One region of the Enterobacter chengduensis genome, then DNA from elsewhere that is predicted to be linked to it. Evidence: predicted binding sites of a transcription regulator. Region 1 holds the regulator's gene; each other region holds the start of a gene.
The links. Region 1 encodes Fur, which represses iron uptake genes when iron is present. Its sites were predicted from a motif close to ATAATAATGAGAACNACTATCAA; they were not measured.
Positions count from the first base shown of each region.

Region 2: a site for Fur is predicted at 1,970-1,992, ahead of sodA (superoxide dismutase [Mn]). Genes of this name have one in related genera too.
Region 3: a site for Fur is predicted at 2,273-2,295, ahead of exbB (tol-pal system-associated acyl-CoA thioesterase). Genes of this name have one in related genera too.
Region 4: a site for Fur is predicted at 2,390-2,412, ahead of bfd (bacterioferritin-associated ferredoxin). Genes of this name have one in related genera too.

Region 1 covers NZ_CP043318.1:1,523,837-1,528,049, forward strand. Annotated here, with positions in the region: gene chiP (chitoporin ChiP) at 1-995, shown strand, start outside; gene chiQ (ChiQ/YbfN family lipoprotein) at 1,043-1,369, shown strand; gene fur (ferric iron uptake transcriptional regulator) at 1,464-1,910, opposite strand; gene fldA (flavodoxin FldA) at 2,201-2,731, opposite strand; gene ybfE (LexA regulated protein) at 2,887-3,174, opposite strand; gene ybfF (esterase) at 3,303-4,076, opposite strand.
Region 2 covers NZ_CP043318.1:4,982,883-4,987,095, forward strand. Annotated here, with positions in the region: gene cpxA (envelope stress sensor histidine kinase CpxA) at 1-383, shown strand, start outside; gene yiiM (6-hydroxyaminopurine reductase) at 532-1,209, opposite strand; gene sodA (superoxide dismutase [Mn]) at 1,276-1,896, opposite strand; gene rhaT (L-rhamnose/proton symporter RhaT) at 2,185-3,219, shown strand; gene rhaR (HTH-type transcriptional activator RhaR) at 3,220-4,068, opposite strand; gene rhaS (HTH-type transcriptional activator RhaS) at 4,142-4,213, opposite strand, start outside.
Region 3 covers NZ_CP043318.1:4,288,964-4,293,176, reverse strand. Annotated here, with positions in the region: gene FY206_RS20750 (AraC family transcriptional regulator) at 1-70, shown strand, start outside; gene yghB (DedA family general envelope maintenance protein YghB) at 116-775, opposite strand; gene metC (cystathionine beta-lyase) at 918-2,105, opposite strand; gene exbB (tol-pal system-associated acyl-CoA thioesterase) at 2,357-3,088, shown strand; gene exbD (TonB system transport protein ExbD) at 3,093-3,518, shown strand; gene FY206_RS20725 (hypothetical protein) at 3,561-4,010, opposite strand; gene FY206_RS20720 (hypothetical protein) at 4,012-4,213, opposite strand, start outside.
Region 4 covers NZ_CP043318.1:4,632,263-4,636,475, forward strand. Annotated here, with positions in the region: gene rplC (50S ribosomal protein L3) at 1-430, opposite strand, end outside; gene rpsJ (30S ribosomal protein S10) at 463-774, opposite strand; gene FY206_RS22500 (prepilin peptidase) at 1,155-1,628, shown strand; gene bfr (bacterioferritin) at 1,612-2,088, opposite strand; gene bfd (bacterioferritin-associated ferredoxin) at 2,161-2,355, opposite strand; gene tuf (elongation factor Tu) at 2,535-3,719, opposite strand; gene fusA (elongation factor G) at 3,789-4,213, opposite strand, start outside.

The DNA.
Region 1 (4,213 bases):
CGGCTGCGAAATTTAAGTACGGTCCGGTATGGGCGCGCGGCGGATACATCCAGCCAACCGGCCAGACCCTGTTAGCCCCGCACTGGAGCTTTATGCCGGGCACCTATCAGGGGGCGGAAGCCGGGGCTAACTTTGACTACGGTGATGCGGGGGCGCTGAGCTTCTCCTATATGTGGACCAACGAGTATAAAGCACCGTGGCACATTGAGATGGACAAGTTCTACCAGAACGATAAGAAAACCAAAGTCGATTACCTGCACTCGCTGGGCGCGAAGTATGACTTCAAAAACGATCTGGTACTGGAAGCCGCATTTGGTCAGGCGGAAGGCTATATCGATCAGTATTTTGCTAAAGCCAGCTACAAATTTGATATCGCAGGCAGCCCGCTGAGCACCAGCTACCAGTTCTACGGTACGCGTGACAAGGTCAGCGACGGCGGCGTCAATGACATTTATGACGGCACCGCGTGGCTGCAGGCGTTAACCTTCGGCTATAAGGTCGGTCAGGTTGATTTGCGTCTGGAAGGCACATGGGTGAAGGCGGAAGGGCAGCAGGGCTACTTCCTGCAGCGTATGACCCCGACCTATGCCTCATCCAACGGTCGTCTTGATATCTGGTGGGATAACCGTTCAGACTTCAACGCCGACGGCGAGAAAGCGGTCTTCTTCGGCGCCATGTACGACCTGAAAAACTGGAACCTGCCTGGCTGGGCGGTGGGCGCTTCTTACGCTTACGCCTGGGATGCAAAACCTGCCGATATGGCAACGCCGGACGCATACTACGATCCCAACTATCGCCTGAAAGAGTCTTCCTACAGCCTTGATGCTATCTATACCCTGCAGGATGGCCGCGCGAAAGGGACGATGTTCAAACTGCACTTCACCCAGTACGACAACCACTCCGATATCCCAAGCTATGCGGGCGGCTACGGCAACATCTTCCAGGATGAACGTGACGTGAAATTCATGGTTATTGCCCCATTCACCATCTTCTGATGAATCGTCCGGCGGGCTGAGCCCCGCCGGTATGGAGACTGCACATGATGAAAAAAATCGTAATCGTCGCGCTGCTGGCGTCGGGGCTGGTGGCGTGTACCCAGACGCAGGCACCGAAAGAAGACTCCCGTCTGAAGGAGGCGTATAGCGCCTGCATAAATACTGCAGAGGGCTCGCCGGAAAAAATTGAAGCCTGTCAGAGCGTGCTGAACGTGCTCAAGAAAGAGAAAGCGCATGAGCAGTTCGCGACGCAGGAGAACGTCCGCGTGATGGATTACCAGGCCTGTATTCAGGCGCGTAAAACCGGTAACGATCAGGAAGTGGCGAAGCGTTGCGATAAGATCTGGCAGGAAATTCGCAGCAATAATAACTAATGAGCTGTTTTACGCCCGGTGGCGCTGCGCTTACCGGGCTTTTTAAGGCAAAAAAAAGCCAACCTTACGGCTGGCTCAGAGTATAAACACTCGATTATTTCGCATCGTGCGCATGGTCGTCTTCGCGGCAATCGCCTTCAGCACAGTGACCGTAAAGGTACAGGCTGTGGTTGGTCAGACGGATGCCGTGACGCGCGGCGATTTCACGCTGGCGCGCTTCGATGGAGTCATCGCTAAATTCAATGACCTTGCCGCAGTCGAGGCAGATCAGGTGATCGTGGTGCTGCTGCTGGGTCAGTTCGAAGACAGATTTACCGCCCTCGAAATTATGACGGGTAACAATGCCCGCGTCATCAAACTGGTTCAGCACGCGATAAACGGTAGCCAGCCCAATCTCTTCACCCATGTCGATAAGACGTTTATAAAGGTCTTCCGCACTGACATGGTGATTGTCTGGACCCTGAAGCACTTCGAGGATTTTTAACCGAGGAAGCGTAACTTTCAGGCCAGCCTTCTTTAATGCGGTATTGTTGTCAGTCATGCGGAATCTGTCCTGTTGCTAAACGATTCACTTCTGTAGGAAGTGACAGAAAATGCACTTGGGATAATGCGTCTCATTATAGAACTGCCATGGCTAAATGAAAACTGCAAGTCTCAGGCAAAATATGCTTATAAAAATGGGGTATCACCAACAAACTTGCTCAATGGAAAACCCATTTTATCAGGGAGACATTGTACAGGTCTGGGCGAAAAAGTTAAAAGATTGTAGCAATTAATTTAATCGGTTTGACCTGGGGCATGGGCGCAACCGCGGTTGCGCCGCGATAAAAATCAGGCGTTAAGAATCGCGTCCAGGTGAAGTTCTTCACGGATCTGCTTCACCCACTTCTCAACGCGCTCGGCGGTCAGTTCTGGCTGGCGGTCTTCGTCGATGGCCAGACCCACGAAGTGATCGTCATCGGCCAGGCCTTTAGAGGCTTCGAAGTGGTAACCGGCGGTCGGCCAGTGGCCTACGATAACCGCGCCATTCGGCTCAATGATATCGCGGATGGTGCCCAGCGCATCACAGAAGTATTCGGCGTAGTCTTCCTGATCGCCGCAGCCAAACAGGGCGACCAGCTTACCGTTGAAGTCCACTTCTTCCAGCGTCGGGAAGAAATCATCCCAGTCGCACTGGGCTTCACCGTAGTACCAGGTTGGGATACCCAGCAGCAGAATGTCATAGCCTTCCAGATCTTCTTTGCTGCTCTTGGCGATGTCATGCACATCAGCAACGTCTTTACCGAGCTGTTTCTGAATGTTTTTTGCGATATTTTCGGTATTGCCGGTATCACTGCCAAAGAAAATGCCGATGATTGCCATGAGTAAAATAACCTCTTGAAACTTAATAGTATGGTGGCGCAATTCGGCCACGGATAAGGGCAATAATAGCAGAACTGGCAACCCTGCGGAAACAGCTATCGCGCAGGACTGCACTCTGTGCTACATGAAAAGGGCGATAAAGGGGATTTTCAGACTTATGCCTGGCGGCGTAACGTCTCAAGCTGGGCGATCAGCATCTCTTCAATGAGCTCGCTGCGGCTGATATTTCGCGCGTCGGCCAGCTCGTTAAGCGCATCGACGGCGTCGGCGTTCAGCTTCAGTTCGACACGCTTAAGCCCACGATTTTTATCGCGTTTAAGCTGGTTGCGTTTATTGATACGCAGCTGTTCATCGCGCGAAAGCGGATTCGTCTTGGGTCGTCCCGGGCGACGCTCGTTCGCGAACAGATCTAGTGTCGTACGGTCCGTTTGTTCTTTGGCCATGATTCTGAGACTTCGGGGGAAACACGCCGCCCTGCTAATGCCCGGGCGATAAGCGCGCCATCATACATCACCAAAAACGGCACGCCAACGACTGGAAGCCCGCAGTCTTCCAGTCGCTTCCTTTTTAATCAATTTGCCGTATCAGCGAGATAGCGGCGGATGGCGCGCAGAACGGCTTCCGGTTTTTCCGCATGCACCCAGTGTCCGGCACCGGCAATCACGTGGGCGCGAGCCTGCGGGAATTGCGCCAGTATGGCGTCGCGGTACGCATCGGTAACGTAAGGGGAGTGACCGCCGCGAATGAAGAGGGTAGGGTGCGGCCAGGCGGGGACGCTTTCCCAGCCTACGATATTGTTGTACTGGTCCCAGAGTACCGGCACGTTAAAACGCCACTGTCCGTCAACAAACGACTTCAGCAGAAACTGCACGACGCCCTCTTCATCAAGATGCTCACGCATGACGGCAGCCGCCTGTTGGCGTGTCGCGACACCCGCTTCTGTGACCGCATCAATGGCGGCAAAAATCTCGTCGTGACGGCGGACGTCATAATCCACGGGCGCGACGTCAATCACCACTAGGCCGCTGATACGCTCCGGCGCCAGCGCCGTCAGGGCCATTACCGCTTTGCCCCCCATTGAATGCCCAATGAGCGTCACCTTTTGCAGACCGTTGGCGTCCAGCGTATCCAGCAGGTCGTGCGCCATCGCGGCGTAGGTCATCTCGTCCGAACGCCCGGAAAGACCGTGATTGCGCATATCGACCTGCACAATATCGTGGTCGGTAACCAGATCGCGCGCCAGCACGCCGAGGTTATCCAGGCTGCCAAAAAGGCCGTGAACCAGTACGATGGGAGAATTATTGTTCGGCGATTGTGCAGTTTGCGCTCGGGTATTCAATTTCATGGCAAAGTTCTTTTTTTACGTATGTCAGGTTAGGGTATCATGTTGACCATTCTGCCGCCCGGCCGCAAGGTTCCAGTTTAATCTGACTTTTGCCGCCAACCTGGTTTGACGCTATCCGCTGTTGGGATTTGACCTTA
Region 2 (4,213 bases), 1.7 Mb from region 1:
CCTTCACCGTCAACTTCCCGCCGGGCCCGTGGCCGCTGTACGGTAACCCTAACGCGCTGGAAAGCGCGCTGGAGAACATCGTGCGTAACGCCCTGCGCTACTCGCACACGAAGATTGAGGTGGCGTTCTCGGTAGATAAAGACGGGATCACCGTTATTGTCGATGACGACGGCCCTGGCGTCAGCCCGGAAGACCGCGAGCAGATTTTCCGTCCGTTTTACCGTACCGACGAGGCGCGCGACCGCGAATCCGGCGGCACGGGGCTGGGTCTGGCGATTGTTGAAACCGCCATGCAGCAGCACCGCGGCTGGGTGAAGGCCGATGACAGCCCGCTGGGTGGGCTTCGCTTGACGCTGTGGCTGCCGTTGTATAAGCGTTCGTAGTTTTCCCCTCACCCTAACCCTCTCCCCATAGGGGAGAGGGGACTGCTCAGTGCAGTCTTTTCACCCTCGCCCCTTTGGGGAGAGGGGACTGCTCAGTGCGGTCTTTTCACCCTCGCCCCTTTGGGGAGAGGGCCGGGGTGAGGGGCAGTTATTTCCCCCATAATCTCCGCGAATTATCCTCGATCTTGCCGCTTAAGCGCCGCTTCTGCATCGTTCTGGTCCAGCTTGTCGAGAGCCCCGCCGCCGACAGCAGGCGGTGATACTGCTCGTCATCAAACGGCATATGCCAGGCAATGGCGCAGGCGTCATAAACCGACACGTCGCTCAGGCGTGAAGCCAGCTCAAGCGGCGCGTCCGCCGAAACCTGTCCGGCCAGCACCACGCGATACAGCCAGCCGGTTTTACCCGCGCTTTGCAGCTGGGACGACATGTCATGAATACCGAAGTGGAAGTTGAGCTTGAAGCACGGCGAGCGCGGCTGCGTCACCTGAATCAGGGCATCGCCCCAGCGGTAGATATCGCCGATAAATACGTTCTTTTCGGTGAGCCCTTCAGTGGAGAGATTCTCACCAAACGCGGGGGCTACGAAGAGATCCGCCTGCTCGGGGAATTCGGTTTTCCAGTGCTGATAGTGCTCGCGGGGGTAGTGGCACAGCGCGCGCTCCGGCCCGCCGTGGATTTTCTTTTCGGCCTGCTCGTCGCCCGCCAGCCCAAGCTCGGTTAACGTCAGTTCGCCGTCGACCTGAATTTTGGCGATGGCGCTCGGGCGGCTGCCGTCGTACTCCCTTACCTTGCCTGTAAACACGTTGACCGGATAGTGGTGCATATCTACTCCTTCAGATACAAAAAAAGCGAGTCATCAGACTCGCTTCTCACAGGCGTCAATGCAACCTTATTTTTTAGCGGCGAAACGCGCTGCGGCTTCGTCCCAGTTCACCACGTCCCAGAAGGCTTTGATGTAGTCCGGACGACGGTTCTGGAATTTCAGGTAGTAAGCGTGTTCCCACACGTCCAGACCCAGGATTGGGAAACCGGATGCGCCAGAAATCGCTTCACCCATCAGCGGGGAGTCCTGGTTAGCGGTAGACACCACCGCCAGCTTGTCACCCTTCAGTACCAGCCACGCCCAGCCGGAGCCGAAACGGGTAGCAGCGGCTTTTTCAAATTCCGCTTTGAAGTTGTCAACGGAACCGAAGTCGCGCTCGATAGCCGCTTTCAGGTCGCCCTGCAGGGTGGTACCGGTTTTCAGGCCTTTCCAGAACAGGCTGTGGTTAGCGTGGCCGCCCGCGTTGTTGCGCAGCACGGTTTTCTTATCCGCTGGCAGCTGGTCCAGCTTGGTGATCAGCTCTTCAGCAGACAGGTTAGCGAACTCTGGCAGGCTTTCCAGCGCGGCGTTCGCGTTGTTCACGTAGGTCTGGTGGTGTTTAGTGTGATGGATTTCCATCGTCTGCTTGTCGAAATGCGGTTCCAGTGCGTCGTAGGCATACGGCAGGGATGGCAGTGTATAACTCATAATCCTCTCCATTATTGTCGGGCGGCACAGCTGTTAATGCCGCGTAAGCAGTTGGTTCATTATAGTTAATTAAATGATATTGAAAATGATTATCAATGCCGTAGTTTTTCTAAGGTTATTCGTTTTTCAATGAATAGCAGAAATGTGAGTCTGCTCACGTGGTTAACGTGCTGATTGCCATCAAGAACAGAAGGGCGGCAACCTTCTGAAGGTTCCCAAACTGCCTAATTTTTACACTCATCAAGTCGACGGGAAGCCGCCGACGCTAAAAACGACGAGGATGTAAAAATGAATCATGCGATTACGATGGGTATCTTCTGGCATCTGATAGGCGCCGCCAGTGCTGCCTGTTTCTATGCCCCGTTTAAAAAAGTGAAAGGCTGGTCATGGGAAACCATGTGGTCCGTTGGCGGTACCGTGTCATGGCTGATTTTGCCGTGGACCATCAGCGCCATGCTGCTGCCCGATTTCTGGGGCTACTTTGCCTCCTTCAACGCGTCTACCCTGCTGCCGGTGTTCCTGTTTGGCGCGATGTGGGGCATCGGTAATATCAACTACGGCCTCACCATGCGCTATCTCGGTATGTCGATGGGCATCGGCATCGCGATTGGCATTACGCTGATCGTCGGCACCCTAATGACGCCAATACTCAACGGTAATGTCGACGTGCTGATTAACACGCAGGGTGGACGAATGACGCTGCTGGGCGTCCTGGTCGCGGTGATCGGCGTCGGTATTGTCACCCGCGCGGGCCAGCTGAAAGAGCGCAAGATGGGCATCAGGGCCGAAGAGTTCAACCTGAAAAAAGGGCTGCTGCTGGCGGTAATGTGCGGCATCTTCTCGGCGGGGATGTCGTTCGCCATGAATGCCGCCAAGCCGATGCACGAAGCGGCCGCGGCGCTGGGCGTCGACCCGCTGTACGTTGCCCTACCCAGCTACGTGGTGATTATGGGCGGCGGCGCGCTGGTTAACCTCGGCTTCTGCATTGTTCGTCTGGCAAAAGTGAAGGATCTGTCGATAAAAAACGACTTCTCGCTGGCGAAACCGCTTATCATCACCAACGTGTTGCTCTCCGCCCTCGGCGGCCTGATGTGGTACCTGCAGTTCTTCTTTTATGCCTGGGGCCACGCCAGCATTCCGGCGCAGTACGACTACATGAGCTGGATGCTGCACATGAGCTTCTACGTGCTGTGCGGTGGACTGGTGGGTCTGGTGCTTAAAGAGTGGAACAACGCCGGACGCCGTCCGGTGGGCGTGCTGAGCCTGGGCTGCGTGGTGATTATTATCGCCGCCAACATCGTCGGCCTCGGCATGGCGAACTGATTACGCTGCCTTTCGACTGCGATGACGCCACTGAACCGGCGTCATCCCCACCTCGCGGTTAAACACGACCGAAAAGTAGTTACTGTCCTCAAAACCGCAGCGCATTGCCACTTCACTCACCAGCAGCTCCGTGTGCTGCAGCAGATACTGGGCGTGGCAGATGCGCAGCTGGCGCAGGTAATGGTTTACCGTCATCCCCGTCTGGGTGCGAAACTGCTGGCGCAGCGCGCGCTCGCTGCACTGTTCCTGCTCGCAGAATTTCTCCAGCCCGAAGCTTTTGTTCAGGCTGCCCGCAAGCGTGGTAATGAGCTTATCCAGCAGCGCTTCCTGCGCCGTGGCGGAAGGATTATCGGTAGCGTAACGATGGCGCTTCAGCGTCATCACCAGCTGGGCAAAAAGCAGCTCCGCCATCTGGTTTGCGACGGGGTCGTTCTTCTGGCTTTCCTGCTCCAGGTGGGAAATGACCTGCCGCACCTGCGCCATGCCGCTGCCGCTCAAGCGCCAGTGCGCTTCGCCTCGGGCATCAAGAAAACCGGGGATGCAGGCCGCCCAGTCCACGTTGAGCCTCAGCCTGTCCGGACAGTAAATGACGTTTTGCAGCACCAGATCGTTAACGGAGGCGTAGGCGTGTTTATCTTCAGCGCGAATGTAAAACAGATCGCCTCGCGTGATGCGGTAGGGTCGATCGTTGAGGACGTGCAGGCCGTTGCCGCGCCAGACCAGCACCAGCTCGCAAAACTCGTGCGTATGCTCGGCAAAGACGTTTTGCGGGTAGCGGTCTGCCACCGCGACGGCCTGACTCGCAGAGGCGAAAAAAACATCTTTGCGAAGAACTAAATGAGCAGCCACAGCACAACCTCTACCGCCAATAACCGAACATTATTAGTCTTTTTACGCCCTGAAAACGGTGATTACCCTCGCGTTACTGAAGCAACGCGTCTTTCCCCTGTCGAATTTCACGCGGCGACCAGCAAAACTCGCGGCGAAAAAGCGT
Region 3 (4,213 bases), 2.3 Mb from region 1:
GTTTAAGCGCTATTTCGGCGTTACGCCGGGAGAGGATGCGTCACGTATCAGAACGATGCAGGGAGCTTAGGCTTTTTTCCCTCTCCCCTATGGGGAGAGGGTCAGGGTGAGGGGATCACGCGCTGCAGTACTTCTTCTTAATCACCACCGCAATGGTTCCCACCAGACCCGCCACCAGCAGGAACATCGGCAGCACCATCAGGAAGGTCATCACCTGATCTTCGTGGTGTTTCACAAAGGGGATCATATTCAGCGCGTAGCCGAGCGTTGTTACCACGCCAACCCACAGCAGGGCGCTCAGCCAGTTAAAGAACTGGAAGCGGCGGTTCGACAGGCCGGAAATGCCCGCCATCGTCGGCAGAAGAGTGCGAACGAACGCGAGGAAACGCCCCGCCAGCAGTGCCAGCAGGCCGTGTCGGTCGAACATGCAGGTCGCACGCTGATGGTATTTATGCGGTAACTGCGCCAGCCAGCCCTTCACGACGCGGGTATTTCCCAGCCAGCGGCCCTGCAGATAGCTCAGCCAGCAGCCGAGGCTGGCGGCGGAGGTGAGAATCACCATCGTGGGCGTGAAGTCCATGACGCCTTTCCCGATTAACGCCCCGGCAAGTAAAAGGAGGCTGTCACCGGGTAAAAAAGAGGCTGGCAGTAATCCATTTTCCAGAAACAGCGTTGCGAACATCACCAGATAGACGATACCGACGACGTGAGGATCCGCCAGCGCGGCAAAGTCGTGTTGCCAGAGCGCCGCGATAATATCTTGAATAACAGCCATGGACTTTCCTGTGGAACAGCAGATATGAAGCTATTGTACTCCCTAATTCGCCCGTTGGGTTTGATCCCGGGCGCAACTCATACAGACTTTTCTGCTTGCGGTGTTCACAAAAGCGTCCAGAGAGTACATTTCAGCCTGCACTCTACACGATACGTTCAAACCCTGCTGACAAATCCGCAATTAAATCGTCAACATTTTCTAAACCGATATGCAGTCGAATCAGGGTGCCGGTAAAGTCCACCTCGCCGCCGGGGCGCAAAGCCGCAACCTGTTCCGGCTGGTTGGGCAGAATCAGGGATTCAAAACCGCCCCAGGAGTAGGCCATGCTGAAAAGGGTAAAATTATCCAGATAGCTCGCCAGCTCGTCGTTATTCAGCCGTTTTTTCAGCACGAACGAGAACAACCCGCTGCAGCCCGTAAAGTCACGCTGCCAGAATTCGTGCCCTTTGCTGCCCGGTAACGCGGGGTGATTCACGCGCTCAACCTGCGGATGCTGCGCCAGCCACTCCGCCACCTTCAGGCTGCTTTCATGGTGCTGACGCAGGCGAACGCCCAGCGTGCGGAGTCCGCGGCTGGTCATGTAGGCCGTGTCGGCATCCACCATCTGGCCCATCAGGTAGGCATTCTCACGCAGCCGATCCCAGCAGCGCGCGTTGGAGACCGCCGTGCCAATCATGCCGTCAGAGTGGCCAATCAGGTATTTCGTCGCCGCCTGAATCGAGATATCAATGTCGAATTCCAGCGCCTTAAACAGCACGCCCGCCGCCCAGGTGTTGTCAATCATGATGATGGCTTCCGGCGCTTTGCTGCGCACGGCCTTTACGATTGCGGGCACGTCGTGCACTTCCATGGTGAGCGACCCCGGCGATTCCAGGAACACAATGCGCGTGTTTGGCTGAATAAGTTCAGCAATACCTTCACCAATCAGCGGGTCGAACCAGCCCGTCGTCACGCCGAGCTTGCTGAGGATTTTGGTGCAGAAGTCCTGGCTGGGTTCATAGGCGGTGTTGGTCATCAGGATATGGTCGCCCTGTTCCACAAACGCCAGAATGGTGTTGGCGACCGCCGCCGCCCCGCACGGGAACAGCGCGCAGCCTGCGCCGCCTTCCAGCTCGCACATCGCTTCCTGCAGAGAAAAATGGGTTAGCGTGCCGCGACGGCCATAAAACAGCCCGCCTTTTGCGCGGTTGCGCGTGGCGATTTTTTTCTCCTCAACGGTGTCAAACACCAGCGAGGAAGCGCGTTGAATCACGCTGTTAACCGATCCTTGCGTATATTTTTTGCTGCGTCCTGCCTGTACCAGCGTGGTATCAAGATGCTTCTTAGTCATGTTCGCTAACCCTGTTTTTATACGTCTGGACGTCCAGACTACCACGATTGCAAAAAACTGCACCCGCAGGCTTATCGAATAAGCAGAAAATATTAGCAAAAATCCGCATAAGAAATTTTTACTGCGTAAGCGCAAGGAAAGTGAGCGAAAATTACGGCACCATGCAAATACTAATGAGAACTACTATCAATTCGACGGCGTTTTGATATTATTACGTTCAGATTTTGTGATTTGCGTCCTGGAGATACAGAGTGGGTAATAATTTGATGCAGACGGATCTCTCCGTTTGGGGCATGTATCAGCATGCTGACATCGTGGTTAAGATTGTGATGATCGGCCTGATTCTGGCGTCCGTTGTCACCTGGGCTATCTTCTTCAGCAAAAGCGCCGAGCTGCTTTCGCAGAAGCGTCGCCTCAAGCGTGAGCAGCAGCAGCTGGCTGAAGCCCGCTCTCTGGATCAGGCTTCAGACATGACCTCATCTTTCCACGCGAAAAGCCTGACGACCCTGCTAGTGAATGAAGCCCAAAACGAGCTGGAACTCTCAGCGGGCAGTGAAGATAACGAAGGCATCAAAGAACGTACCGGTTTCCGCCTGGAGCGTCGCGTCGCGGCCGTTGGCCGACACATGGGACGCGGCAACGGTTATCTGGCAACCATCGGCGCGATCTCACCGTTCGTGGGTCTCTTCGGTACGGTGTGGGGCATCATGAACAGCTTTATCGGTATCGCGCAGACCCAAACCACCAACCTGGCGGTCGTGGCGCCGGGTATCGCAGAAGCGCTGCTGGCGACGGCAATCGGCCTGGTTGCCGCTATCCCGGCGGTGGTTATCTACAACATCTTCGCGCGCATGATTGGCAGCTATAAAGCGACGCTCGGTGACGTTGCCGCGCAGGTCCTGCTGCTGCAAAGCCGCGATCTCGACCTGAATGCCAGCTCGGTTAAGCCGGTGCACGCGGCGTCCAAACTGCGCGTGGGTTGATACTATGGCGATGCGTCTAAACGAAAATCTGGACGATAACGGCGAAATGCATGAGATCAACGTGACGCCGTTTATCGACGTCATGCTGGTTCTGCTGATTATCTTCATGGTGGCCGCGCCGCTGGCGACGGTTGATGTGAAGGTGAATCTGCCAGCCTCATCGAGCCAGCCGCAGCCGCGTCCGGAAAAGCCTATTTATCTTTCCGTGAAAGCCGATAAATCGATGTTCCTGGGCAACGACCCGGTAACGGACGCTTCGGTTATTCCAGCCCTGGATCAGCTTACCGGCGGCAAGAAGGACACCACCGTCTTCTTCCGTGCGGATAAAACCGTAGATTATGAAACCATGATGAAGGTAATGGACACGCTGCATCAGGCGGGGTACCTGAAGATTGGGCTGGTCGGCGAAGAGAAAGCGGCCTCAAAATGATAAAGAAGCTGGCGAAAGCCGGCTTTTTTTATGCCTGGCGGATTATGGGTTTTGGTTATCCGTCGGTGCGGTAGAGGAGGTTGCCAGCGCGTCCTCATCAAACGCAACGCAGGTGACGTTTGACGTGCGGTACTCACCGTCTGACAGCTTGCGGGTCAGACGCAGGGTGGCGATTTCTCTGGCAAGCAGATACTGATAGTTGGCCTCGAGGCGCCCGAGAAGCTTCTCTTTCAGTTCTGGCCGCTGTTCGATGATGGCGTTCATCACGGCACCGTAAATTTCTTCTTTGACCTGTAGCGGATAAATTTCACGGCGATTCTGCCATTTCAGCCGCACCAGCGTCGCCGGGATCGATACCAGGTCTTGCGTTATACGCGTCATCTCGTCATTTTTTGTGTTTCGTAGCGCATCGAGATTTTGCTTTAAGATAAATTCATCACTTTTTTTATCATCTAAAGTCAAATAAACGTCATTATTGTTAATTTCTTTCACGTTAATCTTCCCCCAGGCTATAAAAAATGGGATTGTTTTTTTTGCGCGTAATTAAGTTAAGCCAAATTTCATTGCCCGCTTCGTTTATTTCTTTAGTTTTTTCGGCCAATATTTGACTTAGTTTCTGGGCATCTATTTCGCCTTCGGCCTGCAGATCATTCAGCAGGTGAACGAAGGCCTCAATTTTTATGGCGCGAAATAAG
Region 4 (4,213 bases), 2.0 Mb from region 1:
CCGGAACGCGGTGAGACAAGGAGTTACCGTGAGTAGCGTCCTGGGTACGGAAGTTCCAGCGCTTAACGGTACCAGCAAAACCTTTACCTTTAGAGGTACCGGTTACGTCAACTTTTTTAACGTCAGCAAACAGCTCAACGCTAATGTCCTGACCTACGGTGAACTCTTCGCCTTCAGCAAGACGGAATTCCCACAGACCACGGCCAGCTTCTACGCCAGCTTTAGCGAAGTGACCCGCTTCTGGTTTGGTTACACGGTTAGCTTTTTTAGCACCAGTGGTAACCTGAATAGCGCGGTAGCCATCGTTAGCCAGATCTTTAACCTGAGTAACGCGGTTTGCTTCAACTTCGATTACGGTTACTGGGATAGAAACGCCATCTTCAGTGAAGATGCGGGTCATACCCACTTTTTTACCGACTAAACCAATCATTGTTTCAACCTCTCAATCGCTCGATGACCTGATTAACCCAGGCTGATCTGCACGTCTACACCGGCAGCCAGATCCAGACGCATCAGAGCATCAACGGTTTTCTCAGTTGGCTCAACGATGTCAACCAGACGCTTGTGAGTGCGGATTTCGTACTGATCGCGCGCGTCTTTGTTAACGTGCGGAGAGATCAGAACGGTGAAGCGCTCTTTGCGGGTCGGCAGCGGGATCGGACCACGGACTTGCGCACCAGTGCGCTTAGCAGTCTCGACGATTTCCGCGGTTGATTGATCGATCAGACGATGATCAAACGCTTTAAGGCGGATACGGATTCTTTGGTTCTGCATGAGACCAGAGCTCCAATTATTTTATAAACGAAAATGATTACTCCTCAAACCCATTACGATTGATGGGAGAGTGTAACCGTTCTTACGTAGCTCCCCAATTGGGAGCATTGTTGAGTAACAAAATGAGCTACTCTGGTTCTGATTGAACCCGCCGTCAATTACGACAAGCCCGCGCATTATACGTAAATCTGCGCGATACGCAAGTGCCGTTTAGAAATTAAGCGCTATAGACGCAGGATGCGCAGGCGTGCGCAACGTGTTATGTAATTTTTCATGTATCAGTTCTTTGTTTCGAGCCGCTACGCAACTGCGGCTTTTGTGCATTGCCGGGCAGGCCGAAAATGCCGAGTATGCGCTCAAACCTGCTTGAGGCCTTTTACATGCTTACCACCCTCCCCTTTCTGCTGCTCTATCTTTCACTGACAGCCTTATTGGTACATGCCGATATTCGCTCCGGTCTGCTTCCCGACAAATTTCTCTGCCCGCTACTATGGGCGGGACTGCTCTTTCAGCTCTGCCTCCACCCTGATTTTCTGCCGAGTGCTGTGGCGGGTGCGATAGCCGGGTATGTTGGCTTTGCGGTTATTTATTGGGGGTATTGGTGTATCTGCCGGCGTGAAGGGATGGGATATGGCGATGTGAAATACCTGGCAGCGCTTGGTGCATGGCATGGCTGGTGCGTACTGCCCTCGCTGGCATTGCTCGCGGCGCTGATGGCGCTTCTATGCTTCCTTGTTTTTTCGTTAATCCGCCCTGATAAAAAGGCATTAAAAAACCCACTGCCTTTTGGGCCATTTCTGGCAGCAGCGGGTTTATGCGTAGGCTGGAAGACGTGGGCTACTCTTCCACTTTAATCTGCGACTGAAGATAGTTTTGCAGGCCGATTTTAGCAATGAGATCCAGCTCTGTTTCCAGCCAGTCAATATGCCCTTCTTCATCGGCCAGGATCTGGATCATCATATCGCGGCTGACGTAGTCATGTACGCTGTCGGCATAGGCGATGGCTTCACGGAGATCTTTGGCGCCTTCAAGTTCCAGTCTGAGGTCGGAGCGCAGCATCTCTTCGACATCTTCTCCAATGCCGAGCTTGCCGAGATCCTGCAGGTTTGGAATGCCTTCAAGGAATAGAATACGCTCGATATATTTATCGGCGTGTTTCATCTCATCGATCGATTCATGGTACTCAACGTCGTTTAAACGTTTGAGTCCCCAGTTTTTAAACATTCTCGCGTGAAGAAAGTACTGGTTGATTGCGACAAGCTCATTTCCCAATAATTTATTGAGATAACTTATGATTTTAACATCACCTTTCATTATATAGTCCCTCCGCTTCCACTCATTGAAGCGTAGATCGGGCTACAGGGATGTCAAAAAAAAGATGGGCGCTTAGGCGATCTCTTTGTATTCCGGGATCTGCATCAGTTCGTCCTGCATGATCTCTCGCGCAGCACGTACACATTTACCGCATTGATTTCCCACTGGAACAAATTTGCGAAGCTGCTGGAATGACTGGGGCTGAAACTGGCGAACGGCCTGACGTATTTTTTTGTCGCTTACACCATTACATAAACAAACGTACATAGAGACTCCCGTTCAAATTATGCGCAAAGTGTAAGTGAGAATGGTTATGATTACAATAGCACAAGCGCCAGAATACAGTGCGGGAGGAGGCAAAAAATGCGAAATTTTGTGACCAAACTTGAACAGCAGAAAACAAAAAAGGACGCCGAAGCGTCCTTTTTTTATTCAGGGATAATTAATTAGCCCAGAACTTTAGCAACAACGCCCGCGCCAACGGTACGGCCGCCTTCACGGATTGCGAAACGCAGACCGTCGTCCATCGCGATTGGGTGGATCAGAGTCACAACCATCTTGATGTTGTCGCCTGGCATTACCATCTCAACGCCTTCTGGCAGTTCGATGGTACCGGTCACGTCAGTTGTACGGAAGTAGAACTGTGGACGGTAGCCTTTGAAGAACGGAGTATGACGGCCGCCTTCGTCTTTGGACAGGATGTACACTTCAGATTCGAACTTGGTGTGTGGCTTGATTGAGCCTGGCTTCGCCAGAACCTGACCACGTTCGATTTCTTCACGTTTGATACCACGCAGCAGAACACCAACGTTCTCACCAGCACGGCCTTCGTCCAGCAGTTTGCGGAACATTTCAACGCCAGTACAGGTAGACTTCGCAGTCTCTTTGATACCAACGATTTCAACTTCTTCGCCAACTTTGATGATACCGCGCTCTACACGACCGGTAACAACGGTACCACGACCGGAGATGGAGAATACGTCTTCGATTGGCAGCAGGAATGGCTTGTCAATCGCACGCTCTGGTTCTGGGATGTAAGAATCCAGGAAGCCTGCCAGTTCGATGATTTTCGCTTCCCACTCTGCTTCGCCTTCCAGCGCTTTCAGCGCGGAACCACGAACGATTGGAGTGTCGTCGCCTGGGAAATCGTACTGAGACAGCAGTTCACGAACTTCCATCTCTACCAGTTCCAGCAGCTCTTCGTCATCAACCATGTCGCATTTGTTCAGGAACACGATGATGAAAGGAACGCCTACCTGACGACCCAGCAGGATGTGCTCACGAGTCTGAGGCATTGGGCCGTCAGTCGCAGCAACAACCAGGATCGCGCCGTCCATCTGCGCAGCACCGGTGATCATGTTTTTAACATAGTCGGCGTGGCCTGGGCAGTCTACGTGTGCGTAGTGACGAGTCGGGGTGTCGTATTCAACGTGGGAAGTGTTGATGGTGATACCACGAGCTTTTTCTTCTGGTGCGTTATCGATCTGGTCGAATGCACGAGCAGAACCACCGTAGGTTTTTGCCAGAACGGTAGTGATTGCAGCAGTCAGGGTAGTTTTACCGTGGTCAACGTGGCCGATAGTACCAACGTTGACGTGCGGTTTTGTACGTTCAAATTTTTCTTTAGACACGGCTATATTCCTTACTATAGTGCTCTCCCCTTTGGAGAGAGCACGGGACTTAGGTTTTAATCCTGTGGATTACTTACCACGGGCTTCAATAACGGCCTGAGCAACGTTGTTAGGCGCATCATCATACTTCAGGAATTCCATGGTGTATGATGCACGACCTTTGGTCAGAGAACGCAGCTGAGTTGCATATCCGAACATTTCAGACAGCGGAACTTCAGCGTGGATCTTAACGCCAGTTACTTCGGATTCCTGACCACGCAGCATACCGCGACGACGGCTCAAGTCACCGATAACGTCACCGGTGTTCTCTTCAGGAGTTTCTACTTCAACCTTCATGATTGGCTCAAGCAGAACTGGTTTTGCTTTCTTAAAGCCTTCTTTAAAGGCAATAGACGCAGCCAGTTTAAACGCCAGTTCAGAGGAGTCAACGTCGTGGTAAGAACCGAAGTGCAGACGAACACCCATATCAACAACTGGATAGCCAGCCAGAGGGC